3 regions of the Kosakonia cowanii JCM 10956 genome follow, and region 2 is predicted to be linked to each of the others. Evidence: predicted binding sites of a transcription regulator. Region 2 holds the regulator's gene; each other region holds the start of a gene.
The links. Region 2 encodes LexA, which represses DNA repair genes until DNA is damaged. Its sites were predicted from a motif close to TNCTGTATGTACATACAGNA; they were not measured.
Positions count from the first base shown of each region.

Region 1: the regulator LexA is predicted to act here: its motif matches at 1,854-1,873, upstream of BWI95_RS13360 (DNA translocase FtsK 4TM domain-containing protein).
Region 3: the regulator LexA is predicted to act here: its motif matches at 2,256-2,275, upstream of sulA (SOS-induced cell division inhibitor SulA).

Region 1 covers NZ_CP019445.1:2,831,018-2,835,276, reverse strand. The annotation lists gene BWI95_RS13360 (DNA translocase FtsK 4TM domain-containing protein) at 1-1,791, opposite strand, end outside; gene lrp (leucine-responsive transcriptional regulator Lrp) at 1,912-2,406, opposite strand; gene trxB (thioredoxin-disulfide reductase) at 2,957-3,922, shown strand; gene cydD (heme ABC transporter permease/ATP-binding protein CydD) at 4,037-4,259, shown strand, end outside.
Region 2 covers NZ_CP019445.1:874,657-878,915, forward strand. The annotation lists gene BWI95_RS04035 (CsbD family protein) at 120-329, opposite strand; gene dinF (MATE family efflux transporter DinF) at 463-1,797, opposite strand; gene lexA (transcriptional repressor LexA) at 1,872-2,486, opposite strand; gene BWI95_RS04050 (diacylglycerol kinase) at 2,595-2,963, opposite strand; gene plsB (glycerol-3-phosphate 1-O-acyltransferase PlsB) at 3,096-4,259, shown strand, end outside.
Region 3 covers NZ_CP019445.1:2,903,758-2,908,016, reverse strand. The annotation lists gene yccS (YccS family putative transporter) at 1-1,463, shown strand, start outside; gene BWI95_RS13645 (TfoX/Sxy family DNA transformation protein) at 1,460-2,080, opposite strand; gene sulA (SOS-induced cell division inhibitor SulA) at 2,297-2,806, shown strand; gene ompA (porin OmpA) at 3,174-4,223, shown strand.

The DNA of each region.
Region 1 (4,259 bases), 2.0 Mb from region 2:
AATGCCATAGGAAGCAAGCTCGCGACGCGTCGGCACGCGCACACGGTTAGGTCGCGGAAGCTGCGGGCCAATCCCCTCTTTTACCTGCGGACGTGGCGCGCCGCCGGCAAGACCAAACACCGGCGCGCTGGCTGCTGCCGCGGCGGCGGCAGTGCCAGCCGTTGAAGCGGCCTGAGCGGCAACGGGCAGAACGCTCTCTGCCACAACCGTTGGATCCACAGCAGGTGGAACAGGCATCGACGGCGCGGCTGGTCGGGCTACCGGTTCTGGCTCAGCGGGCTCCGGAATCGGCTGATACCAGGCGGCCAGCTGCTCACGCTCGCGCGCTCGCTTCTCTTCCACTTCTTCAAAGTAGTAGAGCGGCGGACGGGTATGTTTCGCCTCTTCCACCACGGGTTCAGGTTCGATGACCGGCTCCGGCGCAGGGGCGATTTGCGGTTCAGGCTGCCACTGCTGGGCTGCAGGCTGCGGCTGCCAGTAGACCTCTTCTTGCTGCGGCTGCGGCGTTACCGGCGCATCTGGCGTCCACGGATCTTCCGTGATCGGCTGCTGCCACTCTGGCACGGACTGCGCGGCAGGGTGCTGATAAGCAGCCGTTTCGTCATAGTGCGTTGGCTGCTGATAAGCGGCCTGGGGATCGCCATGCATTGGCGCCTGATAAGCGGCCTGTGGATCGCTATGCATCGGCGGCTGATAAGCAGGCTGTTGATTAGGATAGCCAGGCGCCTGCTGCGCATGCTGCCATTCAGCGGGCTGCGGCGTTTGCATAACCGGCTCCGTCGGCGCAGCGAAGCTTTGCGCGGCAACGGTTGTTGCGACGGCAGCCGCCGCAACGGGTTCCGTTACGCTGCGACCATTGAGCAGCGGATCATACTCCTGCTCCACTTCCGTCGCGCGATGTCCCGAGAAGAGCACGTCGTCTGGCTGCGCTGGCACACCGCGCGCGCTGTAGGCGATCTCCTCTTCATCATCCATCCGCTTGCCGGAGAAGAGCGCTTCGTCTGTTTTGCGCCCCATCGGGTTGGCAAACTTCTCCGCAATACGTTTACGGCGCGCCAGAGCACCGCGCAGAATGCGGGCGCGACGAGATTCGCGAGGCGCGTCGCTTGCCTCGTCCTCATCATACTCATCCTCTTCTTCATACTCTTCATCATCAACCCATGTGTCATCGCGACGGGTGCGGTTGGTGGCGAAGGTGAGAATATTGAGAATAACGCTGCCGATTTTTTCAGCGATGGTGACCCATGACCAGCCGGTAAAGAGCGTCAGCCCGGCGGCCCAGATGCAGAGCAGTGCGAGCGTTCCGCCGCTGCTGCGCAGCAGCGGCTGCAGCGTGGTGCTGAGCAGGCTACCAATCACGCCGCCCGAGGCGAAATACCAGATATCATCCGCGTTGATCGCCGCCAGACCGCAGGAGGTCAGGATCAGCGCCAGCGCGCCAATCAGGCGTAGCGAGACGGCGAAATAGTCGATGTAATCTTCAGTGGCGCGATGGCGCCAGGCAAACCAACAGCCGCCGATAATAATGACCGGAATGGTGTAGGCCATAATGCCGAAGATGAAAAACAGGGTATCCGCCAGCCATGCGCCGGGCACGCCGCCAAGGTTATGGATCGGCTCATGCCATGCGGTCTGCGACCAGCTTGGATCGGATGGGTTAAAGCTGAGAAGCGCCGCCATCAGCCAGATGGCAGAAAGGGAAACGAGGATCAGCAACGCTTCGAGGAGTCGGCGTCCGCTGCTTAGCTTGTTAAAAGTGACTTCTTTGTCTTCGGTGTATTCCTGGCTCAAGACAGGCTCTCCAGGTCCTTGATGCTAAAACGGACAACAGCGCCGGGTCTCCCCGGCACTGTTGCTGTATGGATTAACAGGAGTGTAATCAAAAAACAGCGATTGTGCACCTGTTCCGTATTAGCGCGTCTTAATAACCAGACGATTACTCTGTTTGACCTCTTCCATCACCACATAGGTGCGGGTGTCGTTTACGCCTGGCAGGCGTAACAGCGTTTCGCCCAGCAGTTTGCGGTAGGCCGACATATCCGGTACGCGCGTTTTCAACAGGTAGTCAAAATCACCAGAAACCAGATGACACTCCTGAATTTCTTCAAGTTTTTGCACTGCAGCGTTGAATTGTTCAAACACATCCGGCGCGCCACGATTCAGAGTAATCTCAACGAAGACCAGCAGTGATGCATCCAGATAATGCGGGTTAAGCAGTGCCGTATAGCCCTGAATAAACCCCTGCCTTTCCAGCCTGCGCACGCGCTCAAGGCACGGCGTTGGCGAAAGCCCTACTCGTTTAGAAAGCTCGACGTTGGAAATACGCCCATCTTTTTGCAGTTCATTTAAAATATTGCGGTCAATGCGGTCGAGATCTTTGCCAGGGCGCTTCTTGCTATCTACCATTATTATTGTCTCTCTGTATTCCTTCCCTACTCCTGTCTTGACCCTGTGCACTTCACTGTTCAGGATCTTTGCCCGTCGTATTGTGCCGCGCGCCAGCAAGCTGACCGTTGCATAATCCCAGGGGCTGTGTTGAGAAGACCGGTGCCTGCGGCAGCTATCGATATCACGGATGGCGTCTGTCCACGCCATGCGTAGATTTCGCTAGCCCGGTAAAATGGCATTTACATGCGTAAACGTGCGTTACGCGCGAAATACTGCTTTTTTTCTTCCTTTGATGTTTTCGCAAAAGCGCAGGGGATTGTCAAAGCAAAACATCTTTTTTTAGTACAACATGCCAGATATTCATCAAGGTCGATTCCTTATCCTCATTTATTCATCTTATAACTGCCTTTTTCTCAGTAGAAGTTGTTATGTTTTTGGCCTAAATCATTGCCCCGCCATCGGTCTTTTCTATCACACACATCGTTAACAAAATCGCTACGCCCTTTTTTTACGCCCGCAAATTCCCTACAATCCAGCCCAATGTCTGCCAAACAATAATGAGGATCTCATGGGGACGGCCAAACACAGTAAGCTGCTTATCCTTGGTTCAGGCCCTGCCGGTTATACCGCAGCGGTCTATGCTGCGCGTGCAAACCTGCAGCCGGTGCTAATCACCGGTATGGAAAAAGGCGGTCAGCTCACCACCACCACCGAAGTGGAAAACTGGCCGGGCGACCCGCACGATCTGACCGGCCCGGGTCTGATGGAGCGCATGCATGAACATGCGACCAAATTTGATACTGAAATCATTTTTGACCATATCAACAGCGTCGATTTACAGAACCGCCCGTTCCGCCTGATTGGCGATAGCGCTGAGTACACCTGCGACGCGCTGATTATCGCCACCGGTGCCTCCGCGCGCTATTTAGGCCTAGCCTCTGAAGAAGCCTATAAAGGCCGCGGCGTTTCTGCCTGCGCCACCTGTGACGGTTTCTTCTACCGCAACCAGAAAGTCGCGGTCATCGGCGGCGGCAACACCGCAGTTGAAGAAGCGCTCTACCTGGCGAATATCGCCTCAGAGGTGCATCTGATCCACCGCCGCGATACCTTCCGCGCGGAGAAGATCCTGATCAAGCGTCTGATGGATAAAGTTGAGAGCGGCAATATCGTGCTGCATACGCACCGTACGCTGGAAGAGGTGACGGGCGATCAGATGGGCGTTAGCGGCCTGCGCCTGCGCGATACGCAAAACCCGGATAATATCGAGTCGCTGGACGTTGCCGGTCTGTTTGTCGCTATCGGCCACAGCCCGAACACCGCGATCTTTGACGGTCAGCTTGAGCTGGAAAACGGCTACATCAAGGTGCAGTCCGGTATTCATGGTAATGCGACACAAACTAGCATTCCCGGCGTGTTTGCCGCAGGTGACGTGATGGATCACATCTATCGTCAGGCGATCACCTCCGCTGGCACTGGCTGTATGGCAGCGCTGGATGCTGAACGCTACCTCGATGGGCTGGCAGTTCAGAAATAATCTTTACAAGTCAGTAACAAAGGTAAATAAGGCGACATTAAGTCGCCTTTATTTTTGCACCGTTGTAACATTGCGCAGGCTAAAAATCCGATAACTTCACCTGCAAAGCGCGCAATGAATAAAACCCGTCAGCAAGAACTCACTCGCTGGTTAAAACAGCAAAGCATTATTTCTCGTCGTTGGTTGACGCTCTCCCGCCTGCTTGGCGTGGTCAGCGGCGTCCTGATCGTCGCGCAAGCGTGGCTGCTCGCCAGCATTCTCAACCATATGATTATCGAGCACATTCCGCGCGAGGCACTGCTGCTGCCCTTTGCGCTGCTGGTGCTGGTCTTTATTC
Region 2 (4,259 bases):
GTGCAGCCAACGCAGATAAAACGTGAAAGATGAAGGGATTGGAGATTAGGGAGGTACATCCTTGTACCTACGGGCAGGGTAGCCTGTGAGGGTTAATACACTTGAGGGGGAAGTGTTGGCTACCAGCGGTATTCGTTACGTGATTCCCAATCTGTAACTTCCTTCTCCGCTTCGTCTTTCGCGTAACCGTAACGCTCCTGGATTTTACCTACCAGCTGGTCACGTTTACCTTCGATGACGGTCATATCGTCATCGGTCAATTTGCCCCATTTCTCTTTAACAGTACCTTTAAACTGTTTCCAGTTACCGCCGACTTCGTCTTTGTTCATAATTGACTCCTTATCGTTCGGTTAAAATGACGTTCTTGCGTGCTGAACGTATTAATTATTGTAGATAAGGATTCGGCGTTCGGTTTTTTATTCGGAATCTTTAACCATACACGCCAGACGAAGCCGCAGATCCTCATGCATTGTCGGCATTGGCAAACCAGCTGCCGTTGCGCCAGTGATGACGCCAGATCAGCGCCAGCGTGATACCACGCAGCGCCAGGAAAACCGCCAGAGAGAGCCATAAACCGTGGTTGCCAAACCACGGCACCGTCAGCAGGGTCAGGCCAAAACCGGCAGCGGCAACCGCCATACTGTTACGCATTTCAGCCGCGCGCGTCGCACCCACAAACATGCCGTCGAGCAAATAGCACCACACCCCCACCAGCGGCAATACCACCTGCCAGATAAGATAGTGTCCGGCAACCGCCTGCAGTTCAGGAATGGAGGTCAGCAGCGCAATAAGCGTGCTTCCTGCCAGCGCGTAGACAAGGGCAAAGGCGAGGGCCACAAACCCTGCCTGCCGGCAGGCCGCGCGCCAGACGTGCAGCAACTGGCTACCATCGCGCGCGCCGTAAGCCTGACCGGAGTGGGCTTCGACGGCATAGGCAAAGCCGTCAAGCGCATAGGCGGTAAAGGTGAGGAACATCATCAGCACCGCGTTGGCGGCGACCGTTTCGCTGCCGAGACGAGCACCCAGCACGGTGATGGAGCCAAAGCAGAGTTGCAGCAGCAGCGAGCGCAGCATGATATCGCGATTGAGCGCCAGCAAACGGCGAACGCCGCCGCGCCAGGCGGATTTCAGCATCGAAAGAGAGATAGCCTGCCGGCGTAAAACCTGCCGCACCATCAGCAAGCCGATAAAGAAGGTGACATATTCCGCGATAACCGTCGCGAGCGCAGCGCCCTGCACATTCATATGCAGGCCCATCACCAGCCAGAGGTCGAGAACGATATTGAAGAGATTGCCGACCACCAGCAGTATCACCGGTGCGCGGGCATACTGCACGCCGAGCAGCCAGCCAAGCAGCACCATATTGCCCAGCGAGGCGGGTGCGCTCAGCCAGCGAATGGCAAGGAAGCGCCGCGCCTGCTCCAGCACTGCCTCGCTGCCGCCGGTAATATGCAGCGCCAGGTCGATAAGCGGCGTACGCAGCAGCGCAATGACGATACCTGCGCCGAGCGCCAGCAGCAGAGGCTGGACAAGCGCACGTGAGAGTGCAGAGGGATTTTTTGCACCAAATGCCTGGGCGGTCAGCCCGGTGGTGCTCATACGCAGAAACAGCAGCAGCATAAAGAGGAAGCTGGTTGCCGTTGCGCCAATCGCCACGCCGCCAAGGTAGACGGGGCTATCCAGATGACCAATCACTGCCGTATCAACTAAGCCCAGCAGCGGAACGGTGATATTCGATAAAATCATCGGCAGCGCAAGCCGCCACAAAGCTTTGTCGGATGCGGTTAACAGCGGCATAGCGTAAGCGTCGTTAAAAAGAGGAAGCGTGGCGCTGCGGCGCTAAACGGGCGCCACAGCAGAGAAAAGAGGCGTTACAGCCATTCACCGTTACGGATCACGCCAACTGCCAGCCCTTCAATGGTGAAGTTCTGTTTACGCAGATCAACAACAATCGGAGAGAAGTCGCTGTTTTCCGCCAACAGTTCAACGGTGTTGCCATGTTTTTTCAGGCGCTTCACCGTTACTTCATCTTCGATACGGGCGACGATCACCTGGCCGTTACGCGCATCCTGGGTTTTATGCACCGCCAGCAGATCGCCGTCCATAATACCGATATCTTTCATCGACATCCCGCTAACGCGCAGCAGGAAGTCCGCATGCGGTTTAAAGAGATTCGGATCGACCTGATAGTGGCTTTCGATATGCTGTTGCGCCAGCAGCGGCTCACCCGCAGCGACGCGACCAATCAGCGGAAGACCAATATCGTTCTCTTCTTCCAGCAGCAGGCGGAGACCGCGCGATGCACCAGATACGATTTCGATCACCCCTTTGCGCGCCAGCGCTTTAAGGTGTTCTTCGGCTGCATTTGGGGAACGGAACCCCAATTGCTGTGCGATTTCCGCACGCGTCGGTGGCATACCGGTTTGGGTGATGCGATCGCGAATCAGATCGAACACCTCTTGCTGCCTGGCCGTTAATGCTTTCATCCCGCCCCCTGGGTGTATATACAGTTATGCTGTGAGTATATACAGTCAACGGCGATTTTGAAACCACATTTAAGCAAAAATCCAGAGTGTTATAGAATTATGGAAACGCTATCGAAAATGTGACCAAAGAAGCGAGACCCAGGTAAAGACCGCCAGTAAGATTGTCATCAGCACCGCCGCCGATCCCATATCTTTTGCCCGGCCGGAAAGCTCATGGAATTCAGACCCGATACGGTCTACAACCGCTTCGATAGCGCTGTTGAGGATTTCGACAATCATCACCAGCGTGACCGAGCCAATAAGCAGGACGCGCGTGATGACATCAATATCCAAAAATGCAGCGATAATAATAGCCAGAACAACGGCTACGCCCTCCTGGCGAAATGCAGCTTCATTAATCCAGGCTGCGCGTACGCCTTTCCACGAATATCCTGCGGCTTTAATGATCCGGGTAAAACCGGTGGTATTATTGGCCATGAAAAGAACCTTTTTAACTATTAAGCGTCAATGAGTAGTGGTACACGCAGCGGTACCACAGAAATTATGCGTGCTTTCTGATATTCTTGCGGCGCAATGGCACTATTAATAACCAGAGGCTTTACACCCTTTATGTCCGGCTGGCCACGAATTTACTACAAATTACTGAACTTACCATTAAGCGTGCTGGTAAAAAGTAAATCGATCCCCGCAGAACCTGCACAGGAACTGGGGCTCGACACATCACGTCCTATTATGTACGTGCTGCCTTACAACTCAAAGGCTGACTTAATGACCTTGCGCGAGCAGTGCCTGGCGCATGAATTACCCGATCCCCTCGAACCGCTGGAGATCGATGGCGCGCTGCTGCCACGCTACGTGTTTATTCACGGCGGCCCGCGCGTATTCACCTATTACACGCCGAAAGAAGAGTCGATCAAACTGTTCCACGACTATCTGGATTTACACCGCAGCCATCCCGATCTGGATGTGCAGATGGTGCCGGTATCGGTGATGTTTGGCCGCTCGCCGGGGCGTGAAAAGGGTGAAATCAACCCGCCGTTGCGCATGCTCAACGGTGTGCAGAAATTCTTCGCTGTTTCGTGGCTTGGCCGCGACAGCTTTGTGCGCTTCTCCCCGCCGGTTTCGCTGCGCCGCATGGCGACCGAACATGGTACGGATAAGATCATCGCGCAGAAACTGGCCCGCGTGGCGCGTATGCACTTCGCCCGTCAGCGTCTGGCCGCCGTTGGCCCACGCCTGCCGGCGCGTCAGGATCTCTTCAATAAGCTGCTATCGTCGAAAGCGATTGCCCGTGCGGTGGAAGATGAAGCGCGCAGCAAAAAGATCTCCCACGATAAGGCGCAGCAGAACGCGATCGCGCTGATGGAAGAGATTGCCGCTAACTTCTCTTACGAGATGATTCGCCTGACCGACCGTATCCTCGGCTTTACGTGGAACCGGCTCTATCAGGGGATCAACGTGCACAACGCCGAGCGCGTACGCCAGCTGGCGCACGAGGGCCATGAAATTGTCTATGTGCCCTGCCACCGCAGCCACATGGACTACCTACTGCTCTCCTACGTGCTTTACCACCAGGGCCTGGTGCCGCCGCATATTGCGGCCGGGATCAACCTCAACTTCTGGCCCGCCGGGCCGATTTTCCGCCGCCTTGGCGCCTTCTTTATTCGCCGTACCTTTAAAGGCAACAAGCTCTACTCGACGGTGTTCCGTGAATATCTGGGCGAGCTGTTTAGCCGCGGTTATTCGGTGGAGTATTTCGTTGAGGGCGGTCGC
Region 3 (4,259 bases), 2.0 Mb from region 2:
TCACCCGTTTACGGGGCGATCGTGGGCAGCGAAGCACGCGTCAGGCGCTGCATTACTACTTTGCCGCACAAGATATTCATGAACGCGCGAGCTCATCGCATATTCAGTATCAAACCCTGCGCGAGCATTTTCGCTATAGCGACGTGATGTTCCGCTTTCAACGTCTTCTTTCGATGCAGTCTCAAGCCTGCGCGCAGCTCTCCCGCGCGATTTTGCTGCGCGAGCCCTATCAGCATGACGGTCGATTTGAACGGGTATTCCTTCACCTTGACGCCGCGCTGGCGCGGATAAAAAACAGCGGGGAAACGACTCCCGAACATGTCAAAGCACTCGGTTTTTTACTCGACAATCTACGCGCGATCGACGCGCAACTGGCAGCGATTGAATCAGGACAGCCTCATCCTCAGGCTCATGGCGAGACAGAAAATCAGCTCGCCGACGACAGCCTGAACGGCTTACACGACGTCTGGTTACGCCTGCGCCAAAATGTGACACCCGAATCTGCCCTCTTTCGCCATGCAGTACGTATGTCGGTGGTGCTCTGTATCGGCTACGCCTTTATCCATCTCACCGGTTTACAACATGGCTACTGGATCCTGTTAACCAGCCTGTTCGTTTGCCAGCCGAACTATAATGCCACGCGCCATCGTCTGAGCTTGCGCGTCATCGGCACGCTGATAGGTGTGGCTATCGGTTTGCCGGTACTCTATTTTGTTCCTTCCCAAGAGGGACAGTTGCTGCTGATTGTTATTACTGGCGTGCTCTTTTTCTCATTCCGCACGGTGCAATATGCCCATGCCACAATGTTCATCACGCTGCTGGTTTTGCTCTGTTTCAACCTGCTCGGGGAAGGGTTCGAAGTCGCTATTCCACGCATTATCGATACGTTGATTGGCTGCGCTATCGCCTGGGCGGCAGTGAGCTTTATCTGGCCGGACTGGCGTTTCAGGAACCTGGCGAGCGTCACGGAGAAGGCATTTAACGCCAACTGCCGTTATCTTGACGCGATCCTCGAGCAGTATCATCAAGGACGTGATAATCGCCTTGCCTATCGCATCGCCAGGCGTAACGCTTACAACCGCGATGCCGAACTGGCTTCGGTAGTATCGAATATGTCTTCGGAACCAGGTACCTCACCTGAACTCCGTGAAGTGGCGTTCAGATTGCTGTGCCTTAATCAGACTTTTATAAGCTACATTTCTGCGCTGGGGGCCCATCGCGAGCAATTAACCCAACCTGAAGTGTTGCGTCTGCTGGATGACGCGGTGTGTTATGTGGATGATGCCCTCCACCATTCGCCTGCCGATCAGGGGCGGGTGCAGGATGCGCTTGCTGATTTATCGCAGCGCATCAAGCAACTGGATCCGCGCCCTGACAGCAAAGAGCCGCTTGTATTACAACAGGTTGGCCTGTTGATAGCGTTATTGCCGGAAGTTTCTCGTTTAAAAAGCCAAATAGTCTAGAGAGGGTTAGCTCCTTTATTGATCACATCATTAGACCACTCAAGCAGCGCCTGGCGACGACTTGCCGGAAGCGCTGCTTCATGAATGCCGACGATGGCCCCTTCCAGTGCAAATAACACTTTTACACTGAGTTGTTTATTCATTTTCCGAAGTCTGAGCCAGCAAACTTTCGCACCAAGTAGCCGCAGGATTTGCGCATCTTTGATGCCGGCCTGCTGCAATTGAAACTCGAGTTGACTGGAAAGATTGGGTAGATCGCGCAGGCGAAAAAGTTTTTCGCGCTGTGTTTTCTCCCGCCGTGCTGCATCAAGCGCAAGTGTAGAAAGCTTCAGCAGCAAGCCGCGGTCACCCCATACATTGTCGCTGACATAAAAATAATTTAACGATATCTGACGCCCCCGCTTGTTGAGACTTAAAAGCGGTGCACGCCGGACGACGTCATACTGCGCGCTTTCATCACAGGCGCGTAAGTAGAGTTTCCCCTCGGCTATCATCGCAAAAACGATGTTATCCACTGCAAGGCTATAACCACCAAAGTGGGCGCGATGGCTAATTTGTCCGAGTGAAGTGAGATATTCGCGCGATTGATATATCCGTTGATAAGATAGGTCTTCCATGATTTTTCCTTTATAAATCACCTGGTAATGCGTTTTTCCGTAAGCGGATCCAGTAATCAGGAACATAGGCAACTGCGCGCGCGACGGCAAGCAAATTTTGTATTGAGCCGCATCCACAAAACAAAAATGCGAGATGCTTTCAGAAATTGAGGTTGATCTTTAAACACTCAACGGGTACTGTATGTTTATACAGTAACTCAGAGGGCTGGATTGCTTATGCACACTTCAGGCTATGCAAATCGTTCTAAAACATCCGCTTCCGCGATTAACAAATTGAACCAGAGCGAATCGAATACTCTCGCTACCGGGCTAATTAGCGAAGTGGTTTACCATGAAGACCAGCCCATGATGACTCAGTTATTATTGCTGCCACTGCTACAGCAGCTTGGTCAACAGTCGCGCTGGCAGCTGTGGTTAACACCGCAACAGAAATTAAGCCGTGAGTGGGTTCAGTCTGCTGGCTTGCCGCTGACCAAAGTGATGCAGATTAATCAACTCTCTCCCGGGGTTACGCTGGACTCCATGATCCGGGCGTTACGGACCGGTAATTTCAGCGTTGTCATTGGCTGGCATACTGAGGAGTTGACGGAAGATGAACATCGCCGCCTGGCATCGGCAGCCGAAGAAGGTAATGCGATTGGCTTTGTTATGCGTCCAATTCGTCGCAATCCCCTCGCTGCGAGACAGCTTTCCGGGATAAAAATTCACTCAAATTTGTATCATTGAGTAAATTTAGGAGTTTTCCTGGGATTATTTTTCGCAGCTTCCAGTATCCCCTATTTATTAGCTAAATAGAGCCGCAAAGCTTGTGCGGCGTGGTTTGCCATACATCAATGATGAACGATATCTGAGCACAAATGTTAAATTTTGTGTACACAAAGCCTTTTTTTTCATATGCCTGACGGACTTCACACTTGTAAGTTTCCAACTACGTTGTAGACTTTACATCGCCAGGGGTGCTCGGCATAAGCCAAAGATATCGGTAAAGATATCTGCAGAGTTGTCAGTGAGCAATGCCCCCGGTGAAGGATTTAACCGTGACTTCTCGACGAGATTTCCATGGCGATTTTTGGATGATAACGAGGCGCAAAAAATGAAAAAGACAGCTATCGCGATTGCAGTGGCACTGGCTGGCTTCGCTACCGTAGCGCAGGCCGCTCCGAAAGATAACACCTGGTACACCGGTGCTAAACTGGGCTGGTCTCAGTTCCACGATGTTGGTAACAACCAGATCCCTAACAATGGCCCGACTCACGAGAGCCAGTTAGGCGCTGGTGCGTTCGGTGGTTATCAGGTTAACCCGTACGTTGGCTTTGAAATGGGCTATGACTGGCTGGGTCGCATGCCGTACAAAGGCAGCGATGTAAACGGCGCATTCAAAGCTCAGGGCGTTCAGCTGACCGCTAAACTGGGTTACCCGATTGCTGATGACGTTGACCTGTACACCCGTCTGGGTGGTATGGTTTGGCGTGCAGACGCTAAAAACAACCAGGGCTTCAAAGATCACGATACCGGCGTTTCTCCGGTCTTCGCTGGTGGTGTTGAGTGGGCAGTTACCCGTGATATCGCTACCCGTCTGGAATACCAGTGGACTAACAACATTGGTGACGCGAACACCGTTGGTGGTCGTCCGGACAACGGTCTGCTGAGCTTAGGTGTTTCTTACCGTTTCGGTCAGCAGGAAGATTCCGCACCGGTAGTTGCTCCGACTCCGGCTCCGGCTCCGGAAGTACAGACCAAGCACTTCACTCTGAAGTCTGACGTTCTGTTCACCTTCAACAAAGCTACCCTGAAACCGGAAGGTCAGCAGGCACTGGATCAGCTGTACAGCCAGCTGAGCAACCTGGATCCGAAAGACGGTTCCGTAGTGGTTCTGGGCTTCACCGACCGCATCGGTTCTGACTCTTACAACCAGGGTCTGTCTGAGAAACGTGCTCAGTCCGTTGTTGATTACCTGGTTTCTAAAGGTATCCCGGCTAACAAAATCTCCGCACGTGGCATGGGTGAATCTAACCCAGTTACCGGCAACACCTGTGACAACGTGAAAGCACGCGCTGCTCTGATCGATTGCCTGGGTCCGGATCGTCGCGTTGAGATCGAAGTTAAAGGTATCAAAGACGTTGTAACTCAGCCGCAGGCTTAAGTTCTCCGTCAGAAAAAACCCCGCCATTGCGCGGGG